One region of the Thermostichus sp. MS-CIW-37 genome, then DNA from elsewhere that is predicted to be linked to it. Evidence: riboswitches for the same ligand, from Rfam matches in the RefSeq annotation. Region 1 holds a riboswitch; each other region holds the start of a gene.

Region 1 (4,227 bases):
CGTGGGCATGTTGAGGCACGATACCCAAGGTGATGAGGCGGTTGACAAAAGTACTTTGGGGTTTTTGCAGCCGCAGCTCCACCGTATGAGTGTCGATAGCTACTGCTTCCTTTAGGGCGGTTAGGTCGACCAGACCACCACTCCGAGCTGCTTGGTTAAAGGTGTAAGCCACGTCCGCTGCTGTGACAGGTTTTCCATCGGAGAAGACTGCATCCTTTCGTAGGGTTACCGTCCAGGTTAGGCCATCTTGGCTGACAGTGTAGCCAGTCGCCAGGTCGTTTACAATCTCAAGGTTCTCGTCCCGCCGCAGCAGAGTGCTTTGGAACAAAGGCGAACCGTAACGTCCCCAGCCCAGGGTGGGATCAAATCCTTCTTCCCTTTCCCCTCCAATGGCCAGCACGATTTGATCGCTGGATCCTGCTAGCTTTGGATCGAAAGCTGTCCGCTCAGCAGCATTCTGAGCGCATCCAGCCCACATCTGGCTCAGCAAGAAGAGGCCCACAGACCACACAGTTACTTTTAAGCTTGATGCCATAGAAACCCCGATCTGTCGCTTTTTCAGCAAAAAGGAGCAAACCCCCTTGCCTCCTGGACAAGACTTATGGCAGCTAAGCTACCACTGCCTTATCTTGAGAGCAATGCAGGGGGGGAGGATGCTTAGAGGATTCCGATGACTTCCTGCAAGACCGCTGGGTGAAAGGTGAGGTCTGGTAGCTCCAAAGGCTGCTGGCTTGGTGATGATTGAAGCACTCTACTCCCGTCTCTGAACTCCGTGATACGATGTAGCTCAGCTATCGGTTCTGACGGGGATCAGCCGCCAGAGGAAACGGGGAAAGAGCAGTGAGAATCTGCCGCTGTCCCGCAGCTGTGATCCGGTTTAGGAGAAGTCCTGCAGCAAATCTCTAGAGTCATTCGCTGCCGATCCAGGTCTTGTCCCCCAAAACCGTGTCAGTCAGAATGCCCGCCGATGGTTTTTCTAAACTTCACAACATCTGCGAGGTACAGATGGTAACTGTCTTGGCTTTAGCTCGTTTCTGCTTTCGTTATCCTGAGCATTTTCCTGGCGTTGCTCCCACAAGCTTTCGGTACTCCTCAGCAGTAGAAATAAGTCCAAGAACCCAAGCAAGACTCTGAGCCAGTTGGCCGGGAGAGAGTAAATTTTGGGTGCTGTTGCACCAAGATCTATCAAGATCTATCAAGATCTACAGCCCGCCTACGCGAAGGAAAGAGTGAGATGTCAGGCTTCCTGACTTCAATTGGTAGGCTGGCAAGTAGCCACTGCGATCGCTGGCTGCGTTGAGTATCTTTTTTGCGCAAAAGGCAGTGTTTTGTTGGGGTTCCAGAGGCAAGAGAGGAACAGCCGGTTTCTTCCTTGGCGGGCGGGATCCCAGTTGAGGGCGAATTGAACGCAGGAAAATTAGAAAACTCAGTATTTGGGATGGCACACAACATGACTGCACAAACCATGACATTGGGGTATGCCCGCATGGGCAAGCGCCGCGAGCTCAAAAAAGCTTTGGAAGGCTTTTGGAGTGGTGCCCTAGGGTCAGAGGCTCTGCTGGCTACCTTTTGGGATTTGGAGACTCAAGCCTGGCAGACTCAGCTACAAGCTGGGATTGATCACATTGCGGTAGGGGATCAGACTCTCTACGACCATGTACTGGACTGGGCCACCTGGCTGGGGCTGATCCCCTCTCGGTTCCGAGGTCTGTCGGGTTTAGACCGCTACTTTGCCATGGCGCGGGGTCGGGAGGGCCTGCCGGCTTTGGAAATGACCAAGTGGTTTGACACCAACTACCACTACTTGGTACCCGAAATTGAGCCGGAAGCCGATCCCAGTCCTAACTTTGGGGATTTTTTGGAAAGAGTTCGGCGGGCCCAAGGGATCCTAGGGGAGCGCACCAGCCCCGTTGTCCTCAGTCCAGTGACTTTGCTCTGCCTTAGCCAGCGATCTGGGGATCTGCGGGCGGACTTGGAAAAGCTCCTTCCTCTGTACCGGGATCTCCTCCAGGAGTTAAAACAGCTGGGGATCCCAGAAGTCCAGATTCACGATCCCATTTTGGTTACCAGCCAGGGAAGTGGCCTGCGGGAAGCTGTGGAAATGAGCTACCGCCAGTTGGCAACCGCCGGGATCCCTGTCCACTTGGTCACCTACTTCGATGACCTGGGGGAGACTTACCCCTGGGTGGTGCAACTGCCGGTGGCCGGCATTAGCCTTGACTTTACCCGTGGCCACACCCTGGATCTGGTAAGAACCTATGGCTTTCCGGCTGACCAGATCCTAGGTGCTGGCGTAGTGGACGCTCGGAATGTCTGGAAGGTTCAGCCTGAGACCGTCTTGGCCAGCCTGCGGGAGCTGCAGGGGGTAGCTCCCAACCTACGGGTGCAGCCTTCCGCTTCGTTGCAATTTGTGCCCCACGACGCTGCTCTGGAAGCCCAGTTGCCGGAACCCCTCAGAAATGTCCTCAGCTTTGCCGAACAGAAGCTGGCCGAAGTAGCTCTCCTGGCGCGAGCCCTCAACGGCGAAGACACTGCTGCCCAGCAGGCGGAAATCCAGCAGCAATGGCAGAGCTTTGCGCAGTTTAGCCCCCCCAACCCCCAAGTGCGCCAGGCTTTGGCCAACCTCAAGCTCCAGGACTTCGAGCGATTCCTGCCCTACGAGCAGCGCCTAAGTCGGCAGGTTCAGCTACCACCTTTGCCCACCACCACCATTGGCTCCTTCCCCCAAACTCCAGAGGTGCGGCAGTGGCGAGCTAAGTACAAAAGAGGGGAGGTTTCGCAGGCGGAGTACGAAGCAGCCATTGACGCTGAGATTGCCAAGTGCATCCGCATTCAAGAAGAGATTGGCCTGGATGTGTTGGTGCATGGGGAATTTGAGCGCACCGACATGGTGGAGTACTTTGCCCAGAAGCTGGAAGGCTTTGCCTTCACTGAACACGGCTGGGTGCAGAGTTACGGCAGCCGCTGCGTGCGCCCTCCCATTCTCTACGGCGACGTGGTTCGCCCCCAACCCATGACAGTGCGGGAATTCCAAGTAGCCCAGTCCCACACCCAAAAGCCGGTGAAAGGCATGCTCACGGGGCCAGTGACTATGCTCAACTGGTCCTTTCCCCGTGTTGATATTCCCCGGCGGGAGCAGGCTTTGCAGATTGCCCTGGCCTTGAGAGCCGAAGTGGCAGATCTGGAAGCGGCTGGAGCGGTGATGGTGCAAGTGGATGAGCCGGCACTGCGGGAGGGGCTACCTCTGAAAAAAGAACGCTGGCCAGAATACCTCAGCTGGGCAGTGGATGCCTTTCGCCTAGCTACCGGCGGGGCCAAGCCGGAAACCCAGATTCACACCCACATGTGCTACTCAGAGTTTGGGGACATCATCGAGCACATTGAGCGGCTGGATGCCGACGTGCTTTCCATTGAAAACAGCCGCAGCAACAACAAAACCCTGCTGCAAATTGCCCAGGCTGGGTATCGTCACCAGGTGGGCAACGGCGTTTACGATGTCCACAGCCCTGCGGTGCCGAGCGTTGAGCAAATCCTGCAGCAGCTGCGCACAGGACTGGCCCACTTGCCTGTGGAGCAAACTTGGGTTAATCCCGATTGTGGCCTCAAGACCCGCCGCTGGGAGGAGGTGATCCCCGCACTGAAAAATATGGTGGCTGCCGCTCATCAGCTAAGGGAGGAGCTTCTGGAAACCCAACCTGAGGGTCTGCGCGAGTAAGGCCCACGACCCGCTGATGTAACTGGTCGGGCTGGCTTGACAAGTCGCCGCGGGCGGTGCCGCTGTTGTGCTGATGCGGCTGGCTTAGGGCCTACGGTCTGCTGATGCAACCGGCAAAGCTGCTCTCCGGGATCTCAAAAAGCTTGTGGAGAGCAAAATAGGGATCCCGGTAGCCCCTCAGCGCAGATCATACAGGCGCCCTCCCTCCATGCGCACCACCCGGTGGCCGGCCCGCTCCACCAGATAGGGGTCATGGCTGGTCATGATGACGGTCACCCCAAAGGAATTGAGCCGCTCCAAAATCTGGAGAACCAAGAGGGAGTTTTCCGGATCTAGGTTTCCTGTTGGCTCGTCCGCCAGCAGCAGCACCGGCATGTTGACAATGGCACGGGCCAGGCTAAGGCGCTGCTGTTCCCCCCCCGAAAGCTCATGGGGAAAGTGATCTCGCTTTTCGGTCAGCCCCACCATCTTTAGGGTCGGCCCGATGCGACGGCGGATTTCTGCGGGGGACA
Region 2 (4,227 bases), on a different contig from region 1:
GAATCGGAGCGTCGGGTGAGGGTGATTTTCGAGCGATTGGTGTTCGGATCCCAAGCTTTGATGAGCTACGAGATCGAGAGTTTTCTCTATTTGCTCGAGCGGGCTCCGGAGCGGATCCCGGCTATTCAAATCGATATTCGCCGCCGCGAGCCAACGGGCTGGCTGGATATCACCTATTTGGATGAAGACTTGCGGCTGGGCCGGGGCAGCGAGGGGAGTGTATTTGTCCTGAAACGGGTGAGTTGAGACTTCGGCTAGCCGGAGGGCTTAGAGGGTTCCGTTTCGGCTATTTTGTGAGATAGGTTTTGGGTTAGGGTGAAGCCTATTTCCTGGAGAACTTGCAAGGCGCGGTAGGACTCCCGCAAAGCTTGCAGCTCTTGCTGAGTTTGCTCCAGTTGCCGGGCTTTTTGCTCCTGTAAGAAGCGCAGCCTTTGATTTTCGGACGCCGTGCGACGCAGAACGTGCTTGAGTTTCTGCTTCTGCTGCTGAAGCCGAGTCCGCCTCACCTCCAACTGCTGCAGTTGGATTTCTTGGAGTTCCAGTTCTATTTTCAGAGTGGCGACCTGCATCTGGAGTTGGCGAAGTTTTTGGTTGAGCTCTGGCTCTGGTGTGGGTTTTGCCGACTCAGGGCTTGGGGAAGAAGGTGATGACAATTCTTGTAGGGGCTGCAACTGTTGGGCCTTGGCCTGCGAAGCTTGATCCTGGTGCTGCTCGCCCTGCAGTCTTACTTGAGTGTGTTCGCTTACTTCGGTTTCAGTTTCCGTCTGCTGCTCAGCTTGATCAAGAATTTGTCGATCGCGGATCTGGGTTTGAGGATCCTCGTCAACCGACTGCAAAGGGAGAGAATCCTCCTCGGGTTGCCGAGGGTTGCCGCCATAATCGGCGGGATCAAAGGGAGACAGAGCCGCTACCAGCGAGGCCCGAAAATCAGTCCAGGAGCCCGACTGCAGACCCATCTGAACCACCTGCCAAACCCCATAGGCAGACCCAATTCCAGCCAGGATCCCAGGGATCCCGGCCAGGGAGAGGGAAACCTTGGGCAGGGTGGGCAGGATCTGATCCAACAGCCCCACCACCAGAGCGAAAACAAAGATCCCGCTCCCCGCAGCAGCGGCACCTGAAACCCAAGAGGAGCGGGAGAGCATCATCGTTTTTTCGTCATCACAACCGCTAGAGCGGGAAAACCAGGTTCAAAAATGGCCTGTCTGCACTCAGTTTATCCCGCCAGCAGCCTCTGTTTCCCTCTTAGGGCACCTGCCATGCCCGTTGGTGGTAGCCCTCTAATTGGGCCCAGGGATCCCCAGCCGCTGCGTGGGTATGGCCGTGGTCGTGGTGAGGGTGGGAATGAGGATGGTGATGGGATCCGTGCCCGTGATGGTGGTCATGATGCTCGTGAGGGTGGTGATGGCTGGATCCAGCTCCAACCTCTGCGCTCACGGCCAGGCGAAACTTGCACAGGTGGCAGTTCATTTGGGTTTGGCCCTGTAGGGCTTCCTGCTCCAGTTGCTGCAGGCTGTGCAGCACCGTATCCACAAGGCCCAATTCCGGCAGCATCAGCCAGTCGATTTCCGGCTGTCGTTGTCGTTGTTTCTCCACTGCCGCCTCGATTTTTTTCACCAACACCCCCGTAAACAGAAAGTAGGGCAGCACGATCACCCGACGCGGCTGCCAGGACGAGGCCCGCTCCAACCCCACAGGCAGGCGGGGATGGGTAATGCCGATAAAGCAGGTCTCCACAGCGGCAAACCCGGATCCTTCCCAAAGCAGCCGAGCCAGTTTACAGGCTTCGGCATTGGCCTCAGGATCGCTGGAGCCGCGACCCACAAATAGGAGCACGGTTTCTGCCTCTGGGATCCGCTGCGGTTGGGCGGCCATCAAAGCGGCCAATCGGTCTCGCAGCAGTTGCAGGATCTCGATGCGGATCCCCAGCGGCCCACCGTAACGAATGCGCAACTGGGGATAGAGGGCCTGCAGGCGATCCAGTTCCATCGTCACATCGAACTTGTTGTGGCGGGCCCCAAACAGCAACAGCGGCAGGGCCACGATCTCCTGCCACCCTTGGGCCAAGCACTGCTCTACCCCCTGGGCAATGGTTGGCTGGGTCAGCTCCAGAAAGCAAGGGATCACCGGTCGATGGGGAGTGAGGGATTGGTAGACTTGGGCCAACTCCAGAAAGGCTTGCCGCCCTTCAGGGTCGCGGGATCCGTGGCCGATAAGCAATAGGGGCAATGAAGGAGAAGCAAGCTGCCCAACCGAAAGGGGAGGGGAAACACTGAGGGTATTCAACACAAAAAACTCCGTTCCTTGTGAATCGCAAGGGGTACAGGACAACGGCAGGTGGGTGTTCTGGCTGAGGGAGGGATCCCATCACAGTTGCGTCACAGTGGCGGACTTGCACCGCGCTTTCCCCAGTCTGCCTGAGCTTTTTAGGTTAGCTTGCCTCTTGCCATTCACCAAGCTCCCGGGGGGGATGTTCTTGTCTGCCAGAAGATAGCCCTGAGGCATGAGCGGTACGGCAGACTCATGCTCAAAGGGCAGCAAAACTGTTGCCGCGCTAATCCCCCTTGCCCCTGGGAGAGGGCCTAACGCCGGCCCGCTGGTCTGGGGGGCTGAAAGTGTCGCAGGCGCAGGGCATTGGCGACCACCGAAATGGAACTCAGGGCCATGGCTGCCCCCGCCAGCATAGGGTTGAGCAACCAGCCTGTAAAGGGATAGAGCGCCCCAGCGGCAATCGGGATCCCCAGCGTATTGTAGATAAAGGCGAAGAAGAGGTTCTGGCGGATGTTGTTGAGGGTGGCCCGGCTGAGTTGAATGGCTGTGGCGACTCCGCGCAGATCCCCCGACATGAGGGTAATATCGCTGGCGGCCATCGCCACATCCGTACCTGTACCAATGGCGATCCCCACATCGGCTTCTGCCAGAGCCGGAGCATCGTTAATGCCATCTCCCACCATCGCCACCCGGTGTCGAGGTTGTCTTAGGCTGCGTATGTAAGCTGCCTTCTGATCCGGACGGACTTGGGCAATTACCCGCTGAATGCCTGCTTGCCGAGCAACCGCTTGGGCCGTGGTGGGGTTATCCCCGGTCAGCAGGATCACCTCTAGACCCATCTGTTGCAGCTGTTGCACTGCCTCAGGAGAGGTGGGTTTGAGCGGATCGGCAATGGCCAACAGCCCCACCAGACTCTGGGATTGCGCTACGCCGATCACCGTTTTGCCCTGGCTTTCCCAGGTCTGAACCCGCTCTGACCAAGAGGGATCCCAAGGGATCCCCATCTCCTGTAGCCAGCTCAGCCGACCGATGCGAATCCACTGATCTTCCACCCAAGCTTCTGCCCCACTGCCTACCCTTGCCTGAAAGTGCCAGGCAGGAGGGATCACAATTTTTTCGGCTTCGGCTTTCTGCACCACCGCCTGGGCCAAAGGGTGTTCCGAGTGCCGCTCCACTGCCGCTGCCAGGCGCAACACCGTCAGGGGAGAGGAGCCATTAGCCCAAATATCGGTGACGGTAGGGCGACCTTCAGTCAGGGTGCCAGTTTTGTCCAAGACCACCGTGCGCAAGTCATGGGCCAATTCCAGGCTGTCGGCACTTTTCACCAGGATCCCCAATTCTGCCCCTCGTCCCGTGGCCACCAGGATCGAGGTGGGGGTTGCCAACCCCAGCGCGCAAGGGCAAGCGATGATCAGCACCCCAATCGTGTTCACCAAGGCCAGTGTCGGGTTATCGGCCAGCACCCACCAGAGCACAAAAGTTAGAACTGCCACCCCAATCACCGCCGGCACAAACCAGGAGGTGACCCGATCCGCCAACTGTTGAATCGGAGCTTTGGATCCCTGGGCTTCCTGCACCAGGCGCACGATCTGGGCCAGAACCGTGTCTTTGCCCACCCGCCGCGCCTCCATCACAAAGCTGCCCGTCTGATTCAGCGTTGCCCCAATCACCTCATCCCCCGCCGACTTGAGTACAGGCAGGCTCTCGCCGGTCACCATCGACTCGTCGAGGCTGGAGGATCCCTCTAGAATGACCCCATCCACCGGCACCTTCTCTCCGGGGCGCACTCGGATCCGATCCCCCACCTGCACTTCCCGAATCGGAATATCCTGCTCCACCCCATGGCGAATTACCCTTGCCGTTTTCGGTTGCAGCCCGATCAGCTTGCGAATGGCTTCGGAGGTTTGCCCCTTAGCCCGTTGCTCCATCCACTTGCCCACCAGAATCAGGGTGGTG
Region 3 (4,227 bases), on a different contig from region 1:
AGCTCCGAAATATCTGCCCCCAGCGCCCGAAAGCAGGCTGCCGTACTGCGGGGATCCTCTCCCAGCAACAGCCCTTGGATGGTGGTTTCTCCTTCGGCCAGGGATCCCAGCATCAGGGCGCGGTGGGAAATGGACTTGTCGCCGGGGATGCTCACTTGGCCGCGCAGGCCCTTGGCCGGCGAGAGAGTGAGGATATCGGTAGAAGAAGAGTGAGTCAACACAGCAACTCTGATGGCAGACTGGGCAAAAGCGGCAGCAGTCTCATCTTACTCAGGCCCGGACTCATGCCCCAGAGATCTTACCAGGGATCCCAAGACAGCCTGTCTTTTGACGGCCACCCCTCTTTTCCCAGAGGATCACCTTAACAACATGGATTCCTCGGTCGGGGCCTGGCCTCGGCCTTTTTTTTGCAGATACTGAACTTTGTAGCAGCAGAAATAGAACCCCCGCAGACCGTGCTTGGCAAGGTGTATCAACACGATTCCGTTTTGACCGAGGAGGTGATGGCCTACCTGCAACCCCAGGGGGGCGGCACTTTTCTGGATGTGACGTTGGGAGGGGGTGGGCACAGCTTGGCGCTGCTGCGGGGGGGAGCTGCCCGAGTGGTGGGGTTGGATCGGGATCCGGCGGCTCTGCAGGCGGCGCAAGCGCGTTTTGCAGCAGAAGGGATCCCCGGCAGCCGCATCCAACTGTGGCACCTCAATTTTGCCGATTTCGATCTGCAGCAGCATGGCTTTCGGGATGAGCAGGGGCAGGGGATTCCCTTCGATGGCATCGTGGCCGACTTGGGGGTGAGTTCGCCGCAACTGGACTGCCCTGAGCGGGGATTTAGCTTTCGCGGAGAGGGGCCGCTGGATATGCGCATGGATCCCAGTGCCGCTCAGGAAACCGCTGCCGATTGGGTTAATCATCGCCCGGTCGAAGAGTTGATCGAGATTTTCACCCGTTACGGCGAAGAGCGATTTGCCCGCCGCATTGCCCATCACATCGAGCAGGCTCGTCCCCTCGCCACAACCACTCAGTTGGCCCAGGTGGTTTGGCAGGCAGTACCTCCGGCAGCTCGGCGAGGCCGCATCCACCCGGCCACCCGCGTCTTTCAGGCGTTGCGCATTGCCGTGAACCGAGAACTGGAGGCTTTAGAAACCTTGCTGGCCCAAGCCCCCACTTGGCTGAAACCCGGCGGCAGGTTGGCCGTGATCAGCTTCCATAGCCTTGAAGATCGCTTGGTGAAATGGGCCTTCCGCAGGGATCCCCGTTGGCAGGTGCTCACCCCCAGGCCCTTGTCCCCTTCCGAACTGGAACGGCAACGTAATCCACGGGCCCGCTCTGCCAAACTGCGAGTGGCTGCCCGCAGCAGTCAGATGTAGGTTTAGGTTGGTTCTCCCGCTCTCAAGAGATCGGCTACCGTGAAGCGGACAGCTGTCCTGCTGAGGCCGGGAATCGGGAGAAGGGGGTTGCTGTTGGGGGGCGCGGGGAACTAGGGTGAAGCGGAACCGGCAGTCCTGCACCGTCGGATCCCTTGGTGTGTGTGAGGTTAAGCCCCATGGTTAGCCAGCCTTTGAACGCAGGTCTTGATCGTCCCAAAAACCCTCGTCGCCACAGACGGTCTTCTGCTCTGAGCCGACCCCTCTCCGGTACAGTTCAGGCCAGCCGCACCCAACCTTTGAATTTGAAGTTGAAATCAGCCCATCCTCGCAGCCAGCATCTTGCTTGGGCAGAACACCTAGCCTGGTGGAAGCAAATCTCCACAGGGATGGCTATCCTCTCCGGCGTTTCAGTGTTGAGCCTTTACAGTTGGACTGTGCATACCCAAAGCCGGTGGAGCCAGCGTTACCAGGTGTGGCAGCAGATGCAGCGCAACGAACGACAGTTTCTGCTGACTCAGGAATCCATTGCCAATTCTCTCCGGGAAATCGCCGACCGCTCCGAAATGGTGCCGCTGGTACCGGATCGGATGATCGAGGTGCCGATTGCCTCTCCCAGCCATGTTGAACCGGATCCAGCCCACCAGACGACAGCCCCGCCTGAAATCGAAAAAGCTCCTCTTTTCTACCCGGTTGGGTACTAATTCATACGGATCCCGCCCATGACGGCTAGGCCAGCGTCCCCATCTTGCTTTCCCAAAAGCTGTGGGTCTTGTGAAGTCTCAGCGTATCTCTGTTCCCTAAAAGGCTAAGGGATCCCTGGGCCTCGCGATCTGGAGTAGCAGCGGGCTATCCTTCAACTGCTTACAAAGCAGTGAAGAAATCTGGCCTAAATGGGATGTGGCCCATCCGAAGCCCTGGGATTGCCGTTGGGATCCCGTTCACCCCTGGGGATGACATCCCCCCTGGCAGGATAGGAACTCCAGAGCAGGGGATGTATGATGCCTAGCACGGCTTTTTCGGAGCAATCGCAGAGAAAGCTGTACCGACAGGTTGTCCTGGGGATCAGCCAGGGCATGTAAAGGGGAAAGTCCGGTGCAAATCCGGCGCTGTGCCGCAACTGTGATGGGCTTGGGCTAGACCCATGCCCTCAGTCAGGATGCCCGCCTGCGGTTTTGGCTCGCATTTCTTCCGCGTCGCACGGAATCAGGAGCTTTAGGAAAATGAATCCCATTCTAGGTCTCAGCCTGGCGCTGGGGGGCTTTGTTTTGGGGATCCCAGCGTGGGCGCAGCCGGCAGCTTCCCCGCCCTCAGCTCAAGAGGTTTTGGAAACCGGCGTTAGCGCCGAGATTTTAAATCAACCCGTCACCACGCCTTTTCGTCGCCCCGGCTTGCTGCGGGATTCTTCCCGCCCGGTTTACGTCATTACCCGCCAGCAAATTCGAGAGCAAGGGGCAAGAACCGTTCAGGAGGCCCTGCGCTACCTGCCCGGGATCCTCAGCGACGGCACGGCGGGAACCCAGTTGGGAGCCCTTAGCTCCCAGTTTATGCGGGGAGGACGAACGGCCCAGGTGTTGGTGCTCTTGGATGGCCGCCCCATTAACGACCTGGGCTTTTTTGGCGGGTTCGATCTGTCTCAGATCACTACAGATGTGGTCGAGCGTATTGAGATCTCTCCAGGTGGGGGCTCCACCTTATACGGCTCCGATGCCGTTGGCGGGGTCATCAACATCGTGACGCTGGATCCAAAGCCGGGATCCGAGACCGTGCTGGAAGCGGCTATCGGCAGCTACGGCCTCAACGAGCAAGGGATCCAAAACCGCGGCCAGGTGCAGGATCTGGGCTGGGTGGTCAGCTATCGCCGTCTGCAGAGCAACAACGACTTTCCCTTTGAAATTAGGCGTTTGGGCAAAGCCGGCAGGCGGGAAAACTCGGCGGTGGAGTACCACAACCTACAAGCCAAGCTCACCTGGCAATTGGCAGAAGGCCAAGTCCTAACCGGAAATGCCCTTTATCTCAACAAAGCGTTTCAGGTGCCTGGCAGCACCGAGTTTCCCTCCCCCGATGCAGTGCAAAACACCAACGACCTGCTGTTAGATCTCAGTTGGCTGTGGAATCAAGAGAAGGGATCCCTGCAAGCTAGGGTATTTTTTGACGACCTCAACTATCGCTTCAGCGCCCCACAAAGCCAGGGATCCCGGGATGAGATCCTGCGAACGGGGTGGGGATCCCAACTGCAATACACCTGGAAGGCTGCTGAAAACCTGGAGCTTACTCTAGGAGCAGACTACCGATCCATTTCAGCTCGCAACACCACCTTCTCCTTTGCCAGGGGATCCACCAATGTCAACTACGACAATACCGTGAACCAAGGGGCCCTCTTTGCCCGCCTGGATTACAAGCCACAGCCCAACTTTTATCTCAACTTAGGTGTTCGCCAAGATTCGAGCAATCTGGTCAACGGTTCGGCCACCTCTCCTGCCGCAGGGATCCGCTGGGTTTTGGCAGAAGGCACCACCCTGAGGGCCAATTATGCCGGCAGCTTTCGCACCCCCTTGATCTCAAACTTATTCTTTCGTTTGCGGGGCTTTTTTGAAGTCGACGGCAACCCCAATTTGCGCCCGGAGCGGGGAGAGAGTTTTGACATTGGCCTGGATCAGGCTTTGGGAGATTTTGGCCTACTGCGCTTGACCTTTGCCCATAACCGCATCCGCGATGGCATTACCTTTGTCAGCACTGGCCCGCGCAGGGGAACCTACGAAAACATTGAGCTCGTGGAATACACGGGCTTGGAAGCAGCCCTGGATTTGCGATTGGGGGAAAACTGGACTCTTTTTGCCAACTACACCCTGAACGATCCCAT

What was found. Region 1 has a riboswitch for cobalamin ahead of metE (5-methyltetrahydropteroyltriglutamate--homocysteine S-methyltransferase). Riboswitches for the same ligand answer to the same signal wherever they lie in the genome.
Region 2: another riboswitch for cobalamin. It lies ahead of ACVWYZ_RS01015 (sirohydrochlorin chelatase); the one in region 1 lies ahead of metE (5-methyltetrahydropteroyltriglutamate--homocysteine S-methyltransferase).
Region 3: another riboswitch for cobalamin. It lies ahead of ACVWYZ_RS06850 (TonB-dependent receptor plug domain-containing protein); the one in region 1 lies ahead of metE (5-methyltetrahydropteroyltriglutamate--homocysteine S-methyltransferase).

Annotation. Positions count from the first base shown of each region.
Region 1 is NZ_JBSSCV010000021.1:10,742-14,968, reverse strand. Features, by position in the region: gene ACVWYZ_RS10135 (ABC transporter substrate-binding protein) at 1-535, opposite strand, end outside; cobalamin riboswitch at 779-983, shown strand; gene metE (5-methyltetrahydropteroyltriglutamate--homocysteine S-methyltransferase) at 1,451-3,715, shown strand; gene ACVWYZ_RS10125 (cell division ATP-binding protein FtsE) at 3,893-4,227, opposite strand, start outside.
Region 2 is NZ_JBSSCV010000001.1:221,216-225,442, reverse strand. Features, by position in the region: gene ACVWYZ_RS01025 (PAP/fibrillin family protein) at 1-246, shown strand, start outside; gene ACVWYZ_RS01020 (hypothetical protein) at 255-1,148, opposite strand; gene ACVWYZ_RS01015 (sirohydrochlorin chelatase) at 1,246-2,289, opposite strand; cobalamin riboswitch at 2,320-2,455, opposite strand; gene ACVWYZ_RS01010 (heavy metal translocating P-type ATPase) at 2,583-4,227, opposite strand, start outside.
Region 3 is NZ_JBSSCV010000011.1:55,747-59,973, reverse strand. Features, by position in the region: gene aroA (3-phosphoshikimate 1-carboxyvinyltransferase) at 1-221, opposite strand, end outside; gene rsmH (16S rRNA (cytosine(1402)-N(4))-methyltransferase RsmH) at 468-1,367, shown strand; gene ACVWYZ_RS06855 (hypothetical protein) at 1,544-2,068, shown strand; cobalamin riboswitch at 2,398-2,549, shown strand; gene ACVWYZ_RS06850 (TonB-dependent receptor plug domain-containing protein) at 2,588-4,227, shown strand, end outside.